Regions from separate parts of the Flavobacterium ginsengisoli genome, predicted to be linked through region 1. Evidence: riboswitches for the same ligand, from Rfam matches in the RefSeq annotation. Region 1 holds a riboswitch; the other holds the start of a gene.
The links. A riboswitch is a leader RNA that binds a small molecule or an ion and turns the genes downstream of it on or off. The one in region 1 is predicted to bind S-adenosylmethionine.
Positions count from the first base shown of each region.

Region 1 (7,756 bases):
AATTTCCGAAACACTTTGCTGTAAAATATTTTGGCAGATAATATTTAAGTTGCGTGAAGTCATAAAGAGTTTTTCAGCGTAAAAATTAACATCTTTAGATTCTTTGTAATGCTGTTCTAATAACCTCAAAAAGTTTTTAAAAGTAGAACTCTGAATTTTTTTCGATTCAGCGTTATCTAAATTTAGCTTTCGTCTTTCCGATTCGATAATGGTAAAAAGCGCGCTCAATAATTGTTTGATAACAGCAAGATCAGGAGCTTCTTGTTCGTATTCATCAAAAATAATTTTACAGATGGTATCTAATTTTTCAAAACAATAATTGCTTTGCAAGCTAATATTCGCTTTGTCATGAAAAGAAGCGTAAAGACTGAAAGTAGATTCAGCGATGAATTCGCTTTTAAATCGTAAAACCCACATATCGCAATCTCCATCTTTTATGAGAGGTTTTGCGCGATGAATTTTTCCTTGAGTCACAAAACTAATAAAAGGCGCTTCAATCAATTTGGACTGAAAATCTATAAAATGTTCTAACTGGCCTTTATTTCCAATTATGAGTTCTTCAAAATCATGTGCATGAGGTTCATTTACCGATTGCATAATTTTTTCAGATTCGGCAGCCGTAATCTTAAACATTTTGAAAATCTCAGTCATAATTGGTGTTTAGCGGAATCTAAAGGTAATTATTATTCTTAGACATTTTATTGGAGACTATTGGTTAAATCAAAAATCAATTGAAAGTCTATAAGCAAATCATGTAAATTTTTCGTTAAATGATATAAGTAGTTATGGTTTAATTTATTGAATTTTACTAACTTAGGAATGAAATAATAATCGGGCTTTCAATTTTTGAGAGTATAAAATTATAGAAAATGGATACAAGAAATGAACAAAACGATTTATTCCAAGATGGTATTGATCGTACTCAAGAATCAAATTGGGATCCAATCTTAGGATACCATATGTATTTTCCAAATGATGAAAACAAACAGGAACTGTTAAACGAAGAAAATCATCCTATTCATCAACAAAACACAGGCGATTGGGGAGATGATGCCGATTATGAAGAACTTAGGCATAAAAATAATTTCAATAGAGATATTGCCGAAAATGATGCAACTAAAATAGATTAAAAATGATAAAAAAGAGCAGAAAAACTTCTGCTCTTTTTTATTACTAGTTTAGCATTTTTATAAAGTAAATTTGTTGATATATAACAAGTTAGTGGAATTGTGTAAAAAAACTAAAAGCTGAAATCGCTATTTTTATAATATTTAAAGAAGAAAATATTCAATTAAAAATATACGATTATGAAAAAGCAAATAAAAATAAAAATTGCCCTCTTAGTTTTTTTGGCAGGATTATCATTTTCTTGTAAAAAAAACGAAAGCACTACGATAGATTCATATGAAAATGATTCTATTCAAAAAACAATGGACACTGTAGGACCAGACATGGATACAGTCGATATAGACACAACAGCAACAGTTAAGGCTGATTCTATTAAGAAGTAATTTACTAGTAAATGTATAAAACGAAAAGCTGAATCCTAACGATTCAGCTTTTTTGTTGCTATGCATAATAGGAGATTGATAATGGGGTTTAAAGATGTCTTATTAAATCAAAATCATTTTTAACAAATGTTTAAAGTAAAAACGTTTTTCTCTATATTTGAGAAGGAAATTAACAATTTACATGCCTTTTACACTATAAGACAACTTTAGAAAACTATCACTCAGTACGATAATGGAGCTAATAAGTAATTTAGAGCTTTTTCAGACCGTTTTTAATTCTGCACCTAATGGAATTGCAGTTTTAAAATCTTTGTACGATAATAAAGACAAAGTCGAAGATTTTTCAATATTGTTGTTTAATTCTTGTATTATAAACTGGATCGATAATAAAGACTACAAAGGCAAAAGATTCAGTACGATTTTCTCTAAAATAGAAGGAACCAATATTTTGGAGCAATTTATTGAAACGGCAGAAACTGGTATTACAGCCAATTTTGAGCAATGGTACGGCGATGAAAATGGAAAACAATGTTTCGGATTTACTGTTGTAAAACAAGACGAAATGTTAGTCGTGACAATGGAAGATGTTACCGAAAAGAAGCATGCCGAAACTGCTCTGAATAATGCATTGATTGATGCAGAAAAACAAAAAAGACTTTATGATTCTATATTAAATGGGACACCAGATTTGGTTTATGTATTTGATCGCGATTATAAGTTTGCCTATGCTAACAAAGCTTTGTTGAGCATGTGGGGAAAAACGGCAGAAGACTCTATTGGACGCGGTTTAATTGAAAATGGTTACGAAGATTGGCATGCCGAAATGCACGAAAAAGAAATAGATACTGTGATTTCTGAGAGAAAACCAATTCGAGGAACGGTTTCTTTTCCTCACGCCGAATTGGGAAGAAGAATTTACGATTATATTTTTGTTCCTGTTTTTAATGAAAAAGGAGAAGTAGAGTTTGTCGCAGGAACTACAAGGGATATTACAGAAAGCAAACAAGCTGAAGAAAAATTGCAGACAAAGTGAGAATCGTTTCCGCAAAATGATTCATCAAACACCGGCACCAACGTTAGTGTTGCGAGGCGATAATCTTGTAATTGAGCAAATCAATAAGCATATGTTGCAAATGATTGGTCGCGGAGAAGAAATTATCGGAATGCGCTTGATTGATGTCTTGCCAGAACTGGAAGGACAATATGTTTGGGAACAGGTTTTAAAGGTTTACAACGAAGGAATTCCTTTTGACCAAAGTGAAGTTTTGGTTCCGCATAATCGAACAGGAGAATTAAAAGACTATTATTATAACTTGGCTTATCGTCCGTTAATTGAAGATGGAGAAATAACAGGAATGATTCAAGTAGCGGTTGAGGTTACACAACAAGTTGTGGCGCGCCAAAAAATGGAAGAAAGCGAAAGCCGTTTTCGAGCTTTAGTCAACGCATCATCAGACTTGGTTTATCGAATGGATGCCGATTGGATGATTATGCAAAATTTGGAAGGAGAAGGAGGCTTGTCTAATTCGGGAGAACGTGGCATCAATTGGTTAGATAAGTTTATTCATACTACAGATTTGCGACAAGCCGTTGACCTTATTTCTAAATCGATTGTCGAAAAATCCATTTTTGAAATGGAACACAAAGCAGTTAATGAGGACGATTCTGTTAGATGGGTTTTTTCAAGAGTAGTTCCGATATTAGACGATCAAGAAAAAATTATCGAATGGTTTGGAGCATCAAGTGATATTACTTCGCAGAAAGAACTTCAAAACGTTATCACAGAAAGCGAAGAAAAGTTTAGACAGCTTGCAGATCTTATTCCTCAAATTATTTGGACAGCAGATCCAGATGGTTTTGTCGATTACTACAACAGTCGCTGGTACGAATATACAGGTTTTGAAGAACATGAATTTGGAGATTCGAGCTGGATTTCAAAATTGCATCCCGATGATGTGTATTTGGTTTCTAAAAGATGGTACGAAAGTGTTCGTGCAGAATTTCCTTATCAGATAGAGTTTCGCTTAAGAAATGCAAATACAGGCGAATACCGCTGGTTTTTAAGTAAAGCGCTTCCTATTAGAGATAAAGAAGGGGTGCTTACTAATTGGTTTGGAACTTGTACCGATATTCATGAACAAAAGTCTACGACCGAAAAACTAGAAATTCTAGTAGCAGATCGTACCAAAGAATTACAGCGTTCTAATGAAGATTTACAGCAGTTTGCTCACGTTGCTTCGCACGATTTAAAAGAGCCTGTTCGAAAAATAAAGACATTTTTGAGCCGCTTAGAAGAGCATATGGAAGAGCAGTTAGACGAATCTTCATCAAAATATATTGAACGAATTCATGTTGCAGCAGATCGTATGTTTAATATGATTGATGGTGTTCTTGCGTATTCTAAAATGAATGCCGATTCGCAAAAAACAACAATAGTCGATTTAAACGAAGTGATTAAAAACATAGAAAATGATCTTGAAATTGCGCTTCAGGAAGCAAATGGCAAAATTTATTTTGAAGAGCTTCCAGTTATAGAAGGAGCTTCGGTATTGCTATATCAGCTGTTTTATAATCTAATTAATAATTCTATTAAATTCGCCCAAGAAAACATTCCGCCTCAAATTAATATTACAGCAACAGAACAAATTGAAGCAGGTAATAAAGTGGCAATAATTACAGTAGAGGATAACGGAATTGGTTTTGACCTTGATCAAACAGGACGCATTTTTGAAACTTTTACGCGATTAAATTCTAAGGATCGATACGAAGGCACAGGTTTAGGTTTGTCACTTTGCAAAAAAATAGCCGAACGTCATGGCGGAAGCATTACTGCAACAGGAATTTCTAATAAAGGAGCTATTTTTATTATTACCTTGCCGTTTGTACAAAAAGCAAAAGACATTTAATTATGGGAGAAAATATGATTTTATTAGCTGATGATGATAAGGACGATGCAGAAATGTTCTGTGAAGCATTGGCGGAGATAGATGAAAGTATTGTTTGCCATTGTTCTGAAAATGGAAGCGGAGTGCTAAAATTGTTGAAAGCTCAAGATAAAGTGCCAGGCGTAGTTTTCTTAGATTTAAATATGCCGATTATGAATGGCTGGGAATGTTTAAAACAATTAAAGGCAGAGGAACATTATAAAGACATTCCCGTAATAATGATTTCGACTTCGTCATATAAAAATGATATGGATGCCGCTGCCAATTTGGGTGCTGTCTGTTATTTTGTGAAACCCAATAATTTCAATGATCTAAAACAAGTGTTGGGATTAATTACTTCAAACCTCAAAAACGGACTGAAAGAAGGTCTTTCTAGCCTTGAAAAAAATAAATATTTGCACGTTTTTCTTCCAGAATAAATAATGTTTTTTCTCTTTTAAGTGTAAAACGTATGAATTTCTTTTATAAAAAATGCCGTTCCTAAATAATGTTTTCAGGTTTAATTTATTGATTTTTATGTATTTGTGATTTGTAAAAGTATTTTTTTAATAAAAAAAAACAAAAAATTATATTTTAAACTTGACTAATTATGTAGAATTAGTATATATTTGTATCACAGAAAAGTTATATAATGATACTTATCCAGAAAGACTGAGGGAATAGGCCCAATGAAGTCTTAGCAACCTGTTGCCGAATAAGGTGCTAAATCCTTCCGCCGTGTGCGGGTAGATAAGAAAGATTTCTTCAGTAAATCTGTTTAAGATCATCCATACTAAAAATTTTTATTACAATGAAAGCAGAATCAATATTATATGCCGGTTATGAACTTTTGAATTCAATTTTTGAAGAAAATAGCTTTGCTTTTTTCTGAATTCTAAAACAGTAATCTTTTCCAGATTTCTTTTATAAAATAACAATAGCGCTGATGGCTTTAGGCATTGGCACAAAATTCTTTTGTCTAATCTTAAAATACTAAAAATAAAATGAAAAAAATACTACTAGGTTTTGCTTTGTTTCTTGGAGCGCTTCAAACTCAAGCTCAGGAAAGCAATTTACAATTGAAAGGAACTGTTGTCGACACAGTGGCACAATATGTTTACCTGCAGAAGTTTCACAATAAAATGTTTACGACTATTGATTCTGTAAAAGTAAAAGACGGAAATTTTAGTTTTAAAACGAAAGTAAAAACGCCAGAATTATATGGTCTAAGCGTTAATACAGAAAGTTCGCCATTGTATATTTTTCTTGAAAAAGATCCGATAACAGTAAAACTAAGTCCGAAGAAATATTATACGGCTTCTGTGGTTGAAGGTTCGGCTTCTCAAGATTTGTTCGAAACCTATAAAAAGACCAAAGATGTTGAAATTAGTAAATTCATTACAGAACATCCAAAATCTATTGTTTCGGCTTATGTTTTATATAGAAACTGGTCGTATAGATTAACACCAGAGCAAATCACTCAAAATATTGCTTTATTAGATAAAAGCCTTCAGAATATCACTTACGTGAAAGAACTAAAAGAACTGGTTACCGTGTTAGACGGATTAGCGGTTGGTAAAAAAGCCCCAGATTTTACTGCCAAAGATCCTGATGGAAAGCCAGTTCGCCTTTATGATAATTTAAAAGGCTACACTTTGGTTGATTTTTGGGCTTCATGGTGCGGACCATGCCGAAAAGAGAATCCAAATATTGTTGCGGCTTACAAAGAATTTCATGATAAAGGATTCAATATTGTAGCAATTTCATTAGATAAAAAGAAAGAAAATTGGATTAAAGGAATTCAAGACGATAATTTGACATGGACACATGTTTCTGACTTGCTTTTCTGGAACAGTGCTGTTGCCAAATTATATGGAGTAAGAGCAATTCGGGTAATTATCTAGTAGATTCAAAAGGAATAATCGTTGCCAAAAACCTGCACGGAGAAGAATTGCAGTCTACATTAAAAGCGCTTTTGGAGAATAAAATTTGATTCTAAAAAAAGCACAACAAAAAATACAATTAGTTAATTTAAAATGATAAGGATATGAATGCTATTGAGCCAACAACAAAACCAACAGAATCGGAGTGTCACTTCTCTAAGTTTAGAGAAAACACAGTAGGAATTGAGCATACTTTTGAATCGGTTTACGGAGAACAAAATCTAGTTTATGCAGACTGGGTTGCCAGTGGAAGATTATACACTCCGATCGAAGATATAATGCTCAATAAAATTGGTCCAATGATAGCCAATACGCATTCATTTTCTAGTCAGACAGGAAAAACGTCTACTTATGCCTATCAGCACGCTAGAGAAATTATTAAAAAAGCGGTTAATGCCAGCGAATCAGATGTTTTAGTTACAACAGGAAGCGGAATGACGGCTGCTTTATCTAAACTGCAGCGTATTATTGGAGTGCGAAAAAACTACGAATTGGAAGCAGATAAACCAGTTGTTTTTATCACGCACATGGAACATCATTCCAATCAAGTTCCGTGGTATGAAATTAATGCAGATGTTGTAATTCTTTCGCCAGACGAAAACAATCTGGTTGATCCAAAAGTTCTTTCAGATGAAATTAAAAAATATGCCGATCGAAGCTTAAAAATAGGTTCGTTTACGGCTTGTTCGAATGTTACCGGAATTATTACGCCATATCATGAATTGGCCAAAATTATGCATCAAAATGGTGGACTTTGTTTTGTAGATTTTGCGGCTTCTGCACCATATGTCAAAATCAATATGCATCCAAAAGATCCAGAAGAACAATTGGATGCGATTTTCTTTTCGCCTCATAAATTTTTAGGCGGACCTGGAACTTGCGGTATTTTGGTTTTCAATGAAAAATTATACCAATCCGATTTTCCTGATAATCCAGGTGGAGGCAACGTAAAATGGACCAATCCTTTAGGAAAATATTGTTATAGCGATGTTATAGAAGTTAGAGAAGATGGTGGAACCCCAGGTTTTCTTCAAGTTATTAGAACTGCTTTGGCTTTAGAATTAAAAGAGCAGATGGGAGTGGAAAATATTAAAAATAGAGAAAAAGAATTGCTCGATCTCTGTTTTTCTAGACTACAAAAAATTCCCGGATTATCTATTCTAGGAGATTTAACAACAGAAAGAATTGGCTGTGTTTCTTTTGTAATCGAAGATATTCACTACAATTTGATTGTAAGGCTTTTAAATGATCGTTTCGGGATTCAGGTTCGCGGAGGCTGGTCTTGCGCCAGTACTTATGCGCATTATCTCTTCAATATCAATGAAAAGAAATCGGCTGAAATTACCAATGAATTATTGCAACGAAATCAGACCAATAA
Region 1 covers NZ_CP121110.1:4,969,574-4,977,329, forward strand. Annotated here, with positions in the region: gene P5P87_RS23610 (helix-turn-helix transcriptional regulator) at 1-651, opposite strand, end outside; gene P5P87_RS23615 (hypothetical protein) at 870-1,130, shown strand; gene P5P87_RS23620 (hypothetical protein) at 1,308-1,511, shown strand; gene P5P87_RS23625 (PAS domain-containing protein) at 1,744-2,544, shown strand; gene P5P87_RS23630 (PAS domain-containing sensor histidine kinase) at 2,561-4,417, shown strand; gene P5P87_RS23635 (response regulator) at 4,420-4,875, shown strand; SAM riboswitch class I at 5,092-5,192, shown strand; gene P5P87_RS23640 (TlpA disulfide reductase family protein) at 5,440-6,339, shown strand; gene P5P87_RS23645 (aminotransferase class V-fold PLP-dependent enzyme) at 6,483-7,756, shown strand, end outside.

Region 2 (7,756 bases), 2.0 Mb from region 1:
CTCCAAATTTAATTGGCTGTTGCAAATAAGGTGTTGCGAAACAGTTGTCGATAATTAAAATCAAGTTGTGTTTTTTAGCAATATTTCCTAACAATTCTAAATCAATTACATCAACTCCAGGGTTTGTTGGAGATTCGGCGTATAATATTTTGGTATTTGGCTTAATGAAGCTTTCGATTGTTTCCGGCTTATTAATTTCGAAATAAGAAGTTTCGATATTCCATTTTGGAAAATAAGTCATAAACAACGCGTGAGTCGAACCGAAAACACTGCTTGCAGAAACAATATGATCTCCAGAATTTAATAATGCTCGCAAAAGTAGAATATACTGCTGCCATTCCTGTTGCGAAAGCATAACCTGAATCGGCACCTTCCATTTTGCAGATCTTGTCTACAAATTCTGATGTGTTTGGATTGCTGAAACGGCTATAAATATTTCTTTCTTTTTCTTCTGTGAAAGAAGCTCTCATATCTTCAGCATCTTCAAAAACGAAGCTTGATGAAAGGTACAAAGGCACCGAATGTTCTAAATATTGAGATCTTTCTAATTGTGTTCTGATGGCTTGTGTTTCAAAACCAAATTCTTCTGTATTCATTGTGTGTTGTTTTTTTGTTTTTTTGTTTGCTTCGCCAGTTCGGCTTCCAGCCTCGTGTCAAGTCTCAGGTTTCAAGTTTTAAAAACTGAAATCTAAACCAAAAACAAGTCAATTATTTATGCGCAATCTGAGCATTTTCTAATTATCTAATTGACTAATTATCTAATTTATAAAGCTTCGTTGTTCAAGACAACTTTGTATTTAATTGTCGCTGTTGGTTCAATCGTTTTAGCAACCGAACAGTATTTCTCAAAAGAAAGCTGTCGTCGCTTTTTTGCTTTTTCTGGGTTAATTTCTCCTTCTAAATAAAAAACCACATCAATTTCTTTAAAAGGTTTTGCTTCTTCAATTTGCACACGCGTTCCTTCAACCTCAGCGTTGAAAGAAGTGATTTCCTGACGCTGTTTTTTTAAGATCGAAATCATATCAATAGCACTGCATCCCGCAACTCCCATTAATACTAATTCCATTGGGCTTGCACCTAAATCGCTTCCGCCAAATTCGGCTCTGCTATCAACGTCAACTACGTGTCCGCGCTCATTTTTTACTTTAAAATGAAATGCGTCATTTACTCTGTTTAAAGTTACTTTCATTGTGCTGTTATTTTTTTTGTTTTTTTTTTAATTCCATTCAATTTTGTCATTTCGACGAAGGAGAAATCTTCGTTGCCAAATCGACAAAGACTATACATTCTTTGCGGAGTTTCTTGCGAAGATTTCTCCTTCGTCGAAATGACAAACTGAACTCAAACTAGATACAAATCTTACAATCTAAAATCTGCAATCTAAAATTAATTACCCTTTATCAGACAATCTCAAAATATCTCCGAAAACCCCTCTTGCCGTTACCGCAGAACCTGCACCAGCTCCTTGAATAACGATTGGACGATCTCCGTAAGATTCTGTATAAATTTCGAAGAAAGAATCAGAACCTTTTAATCCGCCTAATGCAGTATCTTTTGGTACTGAAACTAATTTTACTTCTAAATTTCCTTTGTCATTCTGCAAATCTCCAGACAATTCACCAATATATCTCAATACGTGATTTGGCTGTTGTTCTGCTTTTATTTTAGCATAAATTGGGTCAAATTCTTTTAATTTCGTCAAGAAATCGGCAGCGCTTCCCTCACGTAAGTGCTCTGGAATTAAGTTTTGAATTGAAATTTCTTCAAACTCGTTTTGCAAGTCTAATTCTCTAGCTAAAATTAATAATTTTCTTCCCACGTCATTTCCGCACAAATCCTCACGCGGATCTGGTTCTGTATATCCGTTATCAATTGCTTCTTGCAAGATTTCGCTGAAAGGCGCATCTTTTGCTGAGAAATTATTGAATAAATAACTTAATGTTCCAGAGAAAACCCCCTTAATTTTCGTGATATTTTCTCCTGAAAGGTGCAATAATTTAATTGTATCAATTAACGGTAATCCCGCACCAACGTTCGTTTCATACAAATAATTCTTTTGGTTTTCTGCCAAAGCTTTTCGCAATTCCTTGTAGAAACCATAACTCAAAGTATTAGCCACTTTATTTGAAGAAATCAAATCGAAACTACTTTCTACTAGCGGTATATAATTTTCAACGAAACTTGCACTTGCGGTGTTATCAATCGCAATTAAGTTTTCTAAGTGATGTTCATTCGCGTAAGCAATAATATCTTTGATTGTATAAGCCTCACCTTTAGTTGCAATTTCATTCTTCCAATTACTGTTAACACCGTATTTGTTTAAAAGCAATTTTTTAGAATTCGCTATAGCGAAAACATTCAGCTTAATGTCTTTACGTTTTTCGATTGCTGCAGCCGATTCTAAAATCTGATTGATTAAAGTTCCACCAACTAATCCGTGACCAAAAATCGCAATATTGATTTTCTTCGAAACTCCAAAAATCTCTCCGTGAATTACGTTAAGCGCTTTATTTAATTCCTCTTTTTTAACAACCAAACTCACGTTTTTACCCGTTACCGTGTTGTTGAACAAAATCGGAACAATTTTGTTTTTGATTAAAGCGGTGTATGGTTTGTGGAAAGTACTCAAATCTTGTCCGATAATTGAAATTACCGATACATTATCTGTTACCGTAATCTGATTTACATCTTTAGAATAAAAGTCATTTTCAAACTCTTTTTCTAATTCAACCATTGCAAGAGTAGCTTTTTCTGTTGCTACCACAAGTCCGATTCCTCTTTCTGAAGAACCTTGCGAAATGATACTCACACTGATATTGTGATCACCCATTACTTTAAAAATTCTGGCATCTACTCCTGCTTTTCCAAGTAATCCGCGTCCTTCAAGATTTACAAGAGAGACATTTTCTAAAACAGAAAGTGTTTTAATTCCTTCTTTAGAAGAATCCGATGTAATTAAAGTTCCGCGATTTTCGTGGTTGAAAGTATTTAAAATTCGTAACGGAATGTTTTTTTCTAATAAAGGAATAATCGTCTTAGCATGAAGAATCGTTGCTCCAAAATTAGCTAATTCGTTTGCTTCATTAAATGATAAATATTCAATTTTCTTAGCATCGGCAACTAAATCTGGATTTGCCGTATAGATTCCATCTACGTGCGTGAAGTTCTGTAATTCTTCTGCATTTAAATAATTTGCAATTAACGAAGCGGTATAGTTACTGCCATTTCTACCTAAAGTAGTTGTGTCGTTGTTGTTGTTTGAGCCAATGAAGCCTGTAACTATATTAACCGTTTCGCCGTTATGTTCTTTAAAATAATTTACTACGTTTTTCTTTGAAAGCTGCTCCAAAGGCTGTGCATCACCAAATTTAGAATCGGTTTTCAACAAATCTCTTGTATCTACAAAATTGGCAGGAATTCCTTTTTCCTGTAAAATTGCTGTCAATAATTTAGCTGAAAGCAATTCTCCTTTTGACAAAATCTGATCTTTGATTTTTTTGCTGTAATCTCCAATTAAGCTTACACCTTCAAAAAGCTTGTCTAAAACGCTAAATTCTTCAGACAAATCAACTTGTGGGTAATCTGATATTTGATATTTTTTAAAATTCTCTAATAATTCTTTGTAACTGCCGTTTTTAGCGACGAATGCTTAAGATAAATTCTAATTCGTCAGTAGCATTTCCTCGTGCAGAAACTACAACGGCAATTTTTTCACCTTGATTTACTTTATCTGAAATGATTGAAACAACTTTGTTAAGTCCTTCTCCGTTTGCTAACGATTTACCTCCAAATTTTAATACTTTCATTTTATTTCTTTATTGTTTCTGCCTTAAAAATGTCGGCAAGTAAATGATCTAATTGTTTGTACTCGATTAAAAAAGCGTCATGTCCGTGAACCGAATCAATTTCGCTATAGAAAACATTATCTTTAAACTTCTTCAATTCTTCGTAGGTTTCTACATTTTCTTTTGCTGTAAAAAACAAATCTGAATTGATTCCGACAATGTGAATTGAAGCTTTTGTTTTAGACATTAAGTTTTCAAAACTTTCACTATTTCTAGTAATATCAATTGTTTTAAGCAACTGATTCATTAATTTATAAGAAGACAACTGAAATCTTTTCTGCAATTTTTTTCCGTGATGTGCCAACCAGCTTTCGATATTAAAAATCAAAAGATCTTGGTTTATGGTACGCTGAAATTTTTCCTTGAATGATTCTGGCGAGCGGTAGCACAGCATTGCGTGAATTCTTGCATCTTCGATTGGTTTTGAAGAATTGTTTAGAATTTGCTCTTGTAAAAAGCAATTGGCGATAAGCCAATCAGTCGATTTCCAGTCACTCGCAATCGGAATAAGATTTTCTGTGATATTTGGCGCTAAAGCTAAAATTTCCCAAGCAATTCCGCCACCAACAGAACCTCCGATAACTGCAAAAAGTTTTTCGATATTTAACGTTTTTACGCCCTCGATAAAGATTCTTGCAACGTCTCTAGCTGTAAAGTCTAAATAGTTGTCAATTAAAAAGGAATTGCTTCCGTTTCCTGGAATATCGAAAGCCAAAATGGTATAAACAGCAGTATCAATGGTTTTGCCTTCACCAATCAAGTCATTCCACCAGCCGTTTTCGCCAGTAACTTGCGAATTTCCAGTTAAAGCATGGTTAACCAAAACAATAGGCGCGCTGTGCAAAGGTTGTCCTGCCAGCGTAAAACTTAATGGTATAGAATGATAAGTTGCACCACTTTCTGTGATGAAATCTTGAATTATAATGGGATTTGGTATATTTTCCAATTTCAAATCTGTTGTATTATTGATTTGTATATGGAAATATTAGAAAGAAAAACTAGGTTTAACTAGAAAAAATCTTGTTGTTATCTTTCCACGTTTGGCGTGGTAGAATGTAGCACCTTCTTCGTTTTACCGAAGGGTTGCTAAGGCTTCATCGGGTCTAATCCCTCGTCCTTTCTTTATAACATTTCAATACGTGTTTGAACTTAACGGTGCAAATTAACTACTAATTTCTCAAACAAACAAATTTTATCTAAAAGTGTTTGTTAAATTTCTGAGACTTATTTTAGCAAAAACTATTATACGCAAAAATTTACCGAACAAAAATGCCCAGTAAAATTAAGCAGGTTTTACCCTAAATTTATGATGCTTTTCCGTTTAGATAAAAAGCGTTTCATTTTCTTTTGAATACATCAAAAACAATAAAGAGTTTGGCACTTTTTTCTCAGCGCTTTTATCTTCCTCTGTGATTCCGAATCTTGGATGAGCCAATTCGTTTGTTGGCGGCGGATTACTATTTTTTGTCCTTCTGTTTTTCAATTTAGAAATTTTTTCTGCGAAGTAGTTCAATTTGCTCATGATATTAAGTTTTAGTTAAGTTGTGTTTTATAATCTTTATTTCTCGTTTATCTTTTTGTTAAGTCATTTTCTAGAATAAAAAAACCCTTTTGGATTTTTAGATACCAAAAGGGTTTAAGTTTTTAAACTCATTTATACTTTTAGTATCAACAGACGTTCACGCAAATAAGCGCGACAGCAAACATCTTAGTGTTCATCTGTAAGGATTTATTCATCTGTGATTTATATTGTATTTTATTTAAATTCTGCATTTGTTGTAAATTAAAAAGCCTCCTAAATATTTCTTAGGAGGCTTTTACTATATTATTATTGTATTCTTACAATTTTTTAGCAATAGACACCCCCGCCTCGGTCTTAACCGAAATGGCACAAAACATTTTGTTGACTTTTAAGTTCATTTGATTTCTAGTAGTTTTTGGGTATAACAAATATGCAAATATTTTTCTTATTACACAAATAAAATTCAAGAATTTAATTACAAAATCCGTTGAAAATGTGTTTTTTAACGTCAAAAAACATCTTACAAAAACGAAAACGAAATAACACAAGTAAAAAACTTACAAAATAAGCCAATTTTCCTTCATAATTCCATTTGACAAATCAATTTATCAAAGAACTTTTTTCTCTTTTATATTTTTTTAACTAAAAAATTACAGCCAAACGGCTTCTTTACTCCTAATTCGCTCCGCAATTTTCAGAATATCGGTTATAATTCCTCTAGAAATTGCTTGTTTGCAAGGTGGAGCGCTCTGAATTACGATTGGAATATCGGCATAAGATTTAGTGAAAATTTCAAAAATGGTATCAGAACCTTTTAATTGTCCGATTGGAGAATTTATTGGTTCCGAAATTAATTTGACTTCTAAAGTTCCTTTTTCTACATCAAACTCTCCTACATATCTCAATACATGATTTTCTGCTTGAGTAATTTTGGCGATTTTAAAAGATTTATCGACAGCATCTTTGTTTAGCACTCCATTTTTCTCCAAATGTTCTTCGGTTATAAAGGGCTTGATTGTAATGTCTGAAAACTCAAAATCTTTTCCTATTTCTCTGGCCAATATCAGAAGCTTTCTTGCAGAATCGTTTCCAGACAGATCTTCTTTAAAATTAGATTTCATTAAACCTAAAAGGCTCGCATCTTTTAAAACAGAAGAAAACGAAACATCTTCTGATGAAAATCGATTAAAGACATAACTCAAATTATCAGATAAAACACCTCGAATCTTCGTGATTTTTTCTCCAGAATAATATAGATCTCTTAAGGTCTGCAAAACAGGAATTCCAGTTTCAACCGACGTTTCGTACAAAAACTCCTTGTCATACTTTTTAAGATCTGCTCGTAGTTCTTTATATAAGTCAATCGGGAGCGTATTGGCTTTTTTGTTTACTGCTACAATATGGAATCCATTTTTAATTAACGTATTGTAATGCTTCACCAATTCATCGCTGGCTGTTGCGTCTACGGCAATCAAGTTTTCGAATTCATTTTCTTGTGCAAATTCGACAATATCTTCTACTTTAAAAGGAACAGCCAATTGTCTAAAATTGGTTTCCCAAGCATAACCAACACCTTCTTTCTCAAAAAAGGCAACCGTCGAATTGGTTATTATTGGAAAATGAAAATCGACATTTTTACTTTCCAGAAAAAACTCCTGACTTTCAACAATTTGATTAATCAAAGTACTTCCGATATTTCCAATTCCGAAAAGGATAATGTTTATTTTAAGCTTTGACATAATTTCTAACATTTTAATTTTTTAAAACCATATAAGTGATGTAAGTTCATTTAATATCCAAACGTTTATCAAGGTAGACGCACTGCAGTGCGTCTCTACAAAATGCACTTATATTCCTTATATGGTTTAAATTTTATAATGGTGTTTTTCATAAAAAATTACCTTTAGCAAAACCACTCGCTAAAGGCAATTTTTCAAACAAAAAACAAAAAAACCTAATTTTTATTGATGCTGAATTGAGAAAGCGAAACGTTCTCAAAAACAGTCTGAAGATCAGCAATTAAATCTTCAATATCTTCAATTCCCACAGACAGACGAATCAAATCTTTAGAAACTCCTGTTTCTATTTGTTCTGCTTCTGTCAATTGTTGGTGTGTTGTACTTGCTGGGTGAATAATCAGCGATTTTGTGTCACCAATATTCGCTAGCAGAGAGAATAATTTTGTGTCATCTACCACTTTTTTAGCCGCATCAAAACCTCCTTTTAATCCGAAAGTGATAATGCCGCTTTGCCCTTCTGGCAGATATTCTTTAGCCAAATCATAATATTTATTTGATTTTAAACCTGGATAATTTACCCAGACTACCTCATCTTGTTTTTCTAACCATTCAGCTAGAGCCAAAGCATTTTCACTGTGTTTCTTGATTCG
Region 2 covers NZ_CP121110.1:2,982,944-2,990,699, forward strand. Annotated here, with positions in the region: gene P5P87_RS13875 (trans-sulfuration enzyme family protein) at 1-286, opposite strand, end outside; gene P5P87_RS13880 (PLP-dependent transferase) at 192-596, opposite strand; gene P5P87_RS13885 (OsmC family protein) at 764-1,189, opposite strand; partial or broken gene thrA (bifunctional aspartate kinase/homoserine dehydrogenase I) at 1,391-3,806, opposite strand; gene P5P87_RS13895 (alpha/beta fold hydrolase) at 3,808-4,791, opposite strand; SAM riboswitch class I at 4,869-4,976, opposite strand; gene P5P87_RS13900 (hypothetical protein) at 5,167-5,367, opposite strand; gene P5P87_RS13905 (homoserine dehydrogenase family protein) at 6,018-7,106, opposite strand; partial or broken gene P5P87_RS13910 (O-acetylhomoserine aminocarboxypropyltransferase/cysteine synthase family protein) at 7,322-7,756, opposite strand, start outside.
Region 2: it holds a riboswitch for S-adenosylmethionine, as region 1 does, so the genes downstream of both, P5P87_RS13895 (alpha/beta fold hydrolase) here and P5P87_RS23640 (TlpA disulfide reductase family protein) in region 1, are expected to answer to the same signal.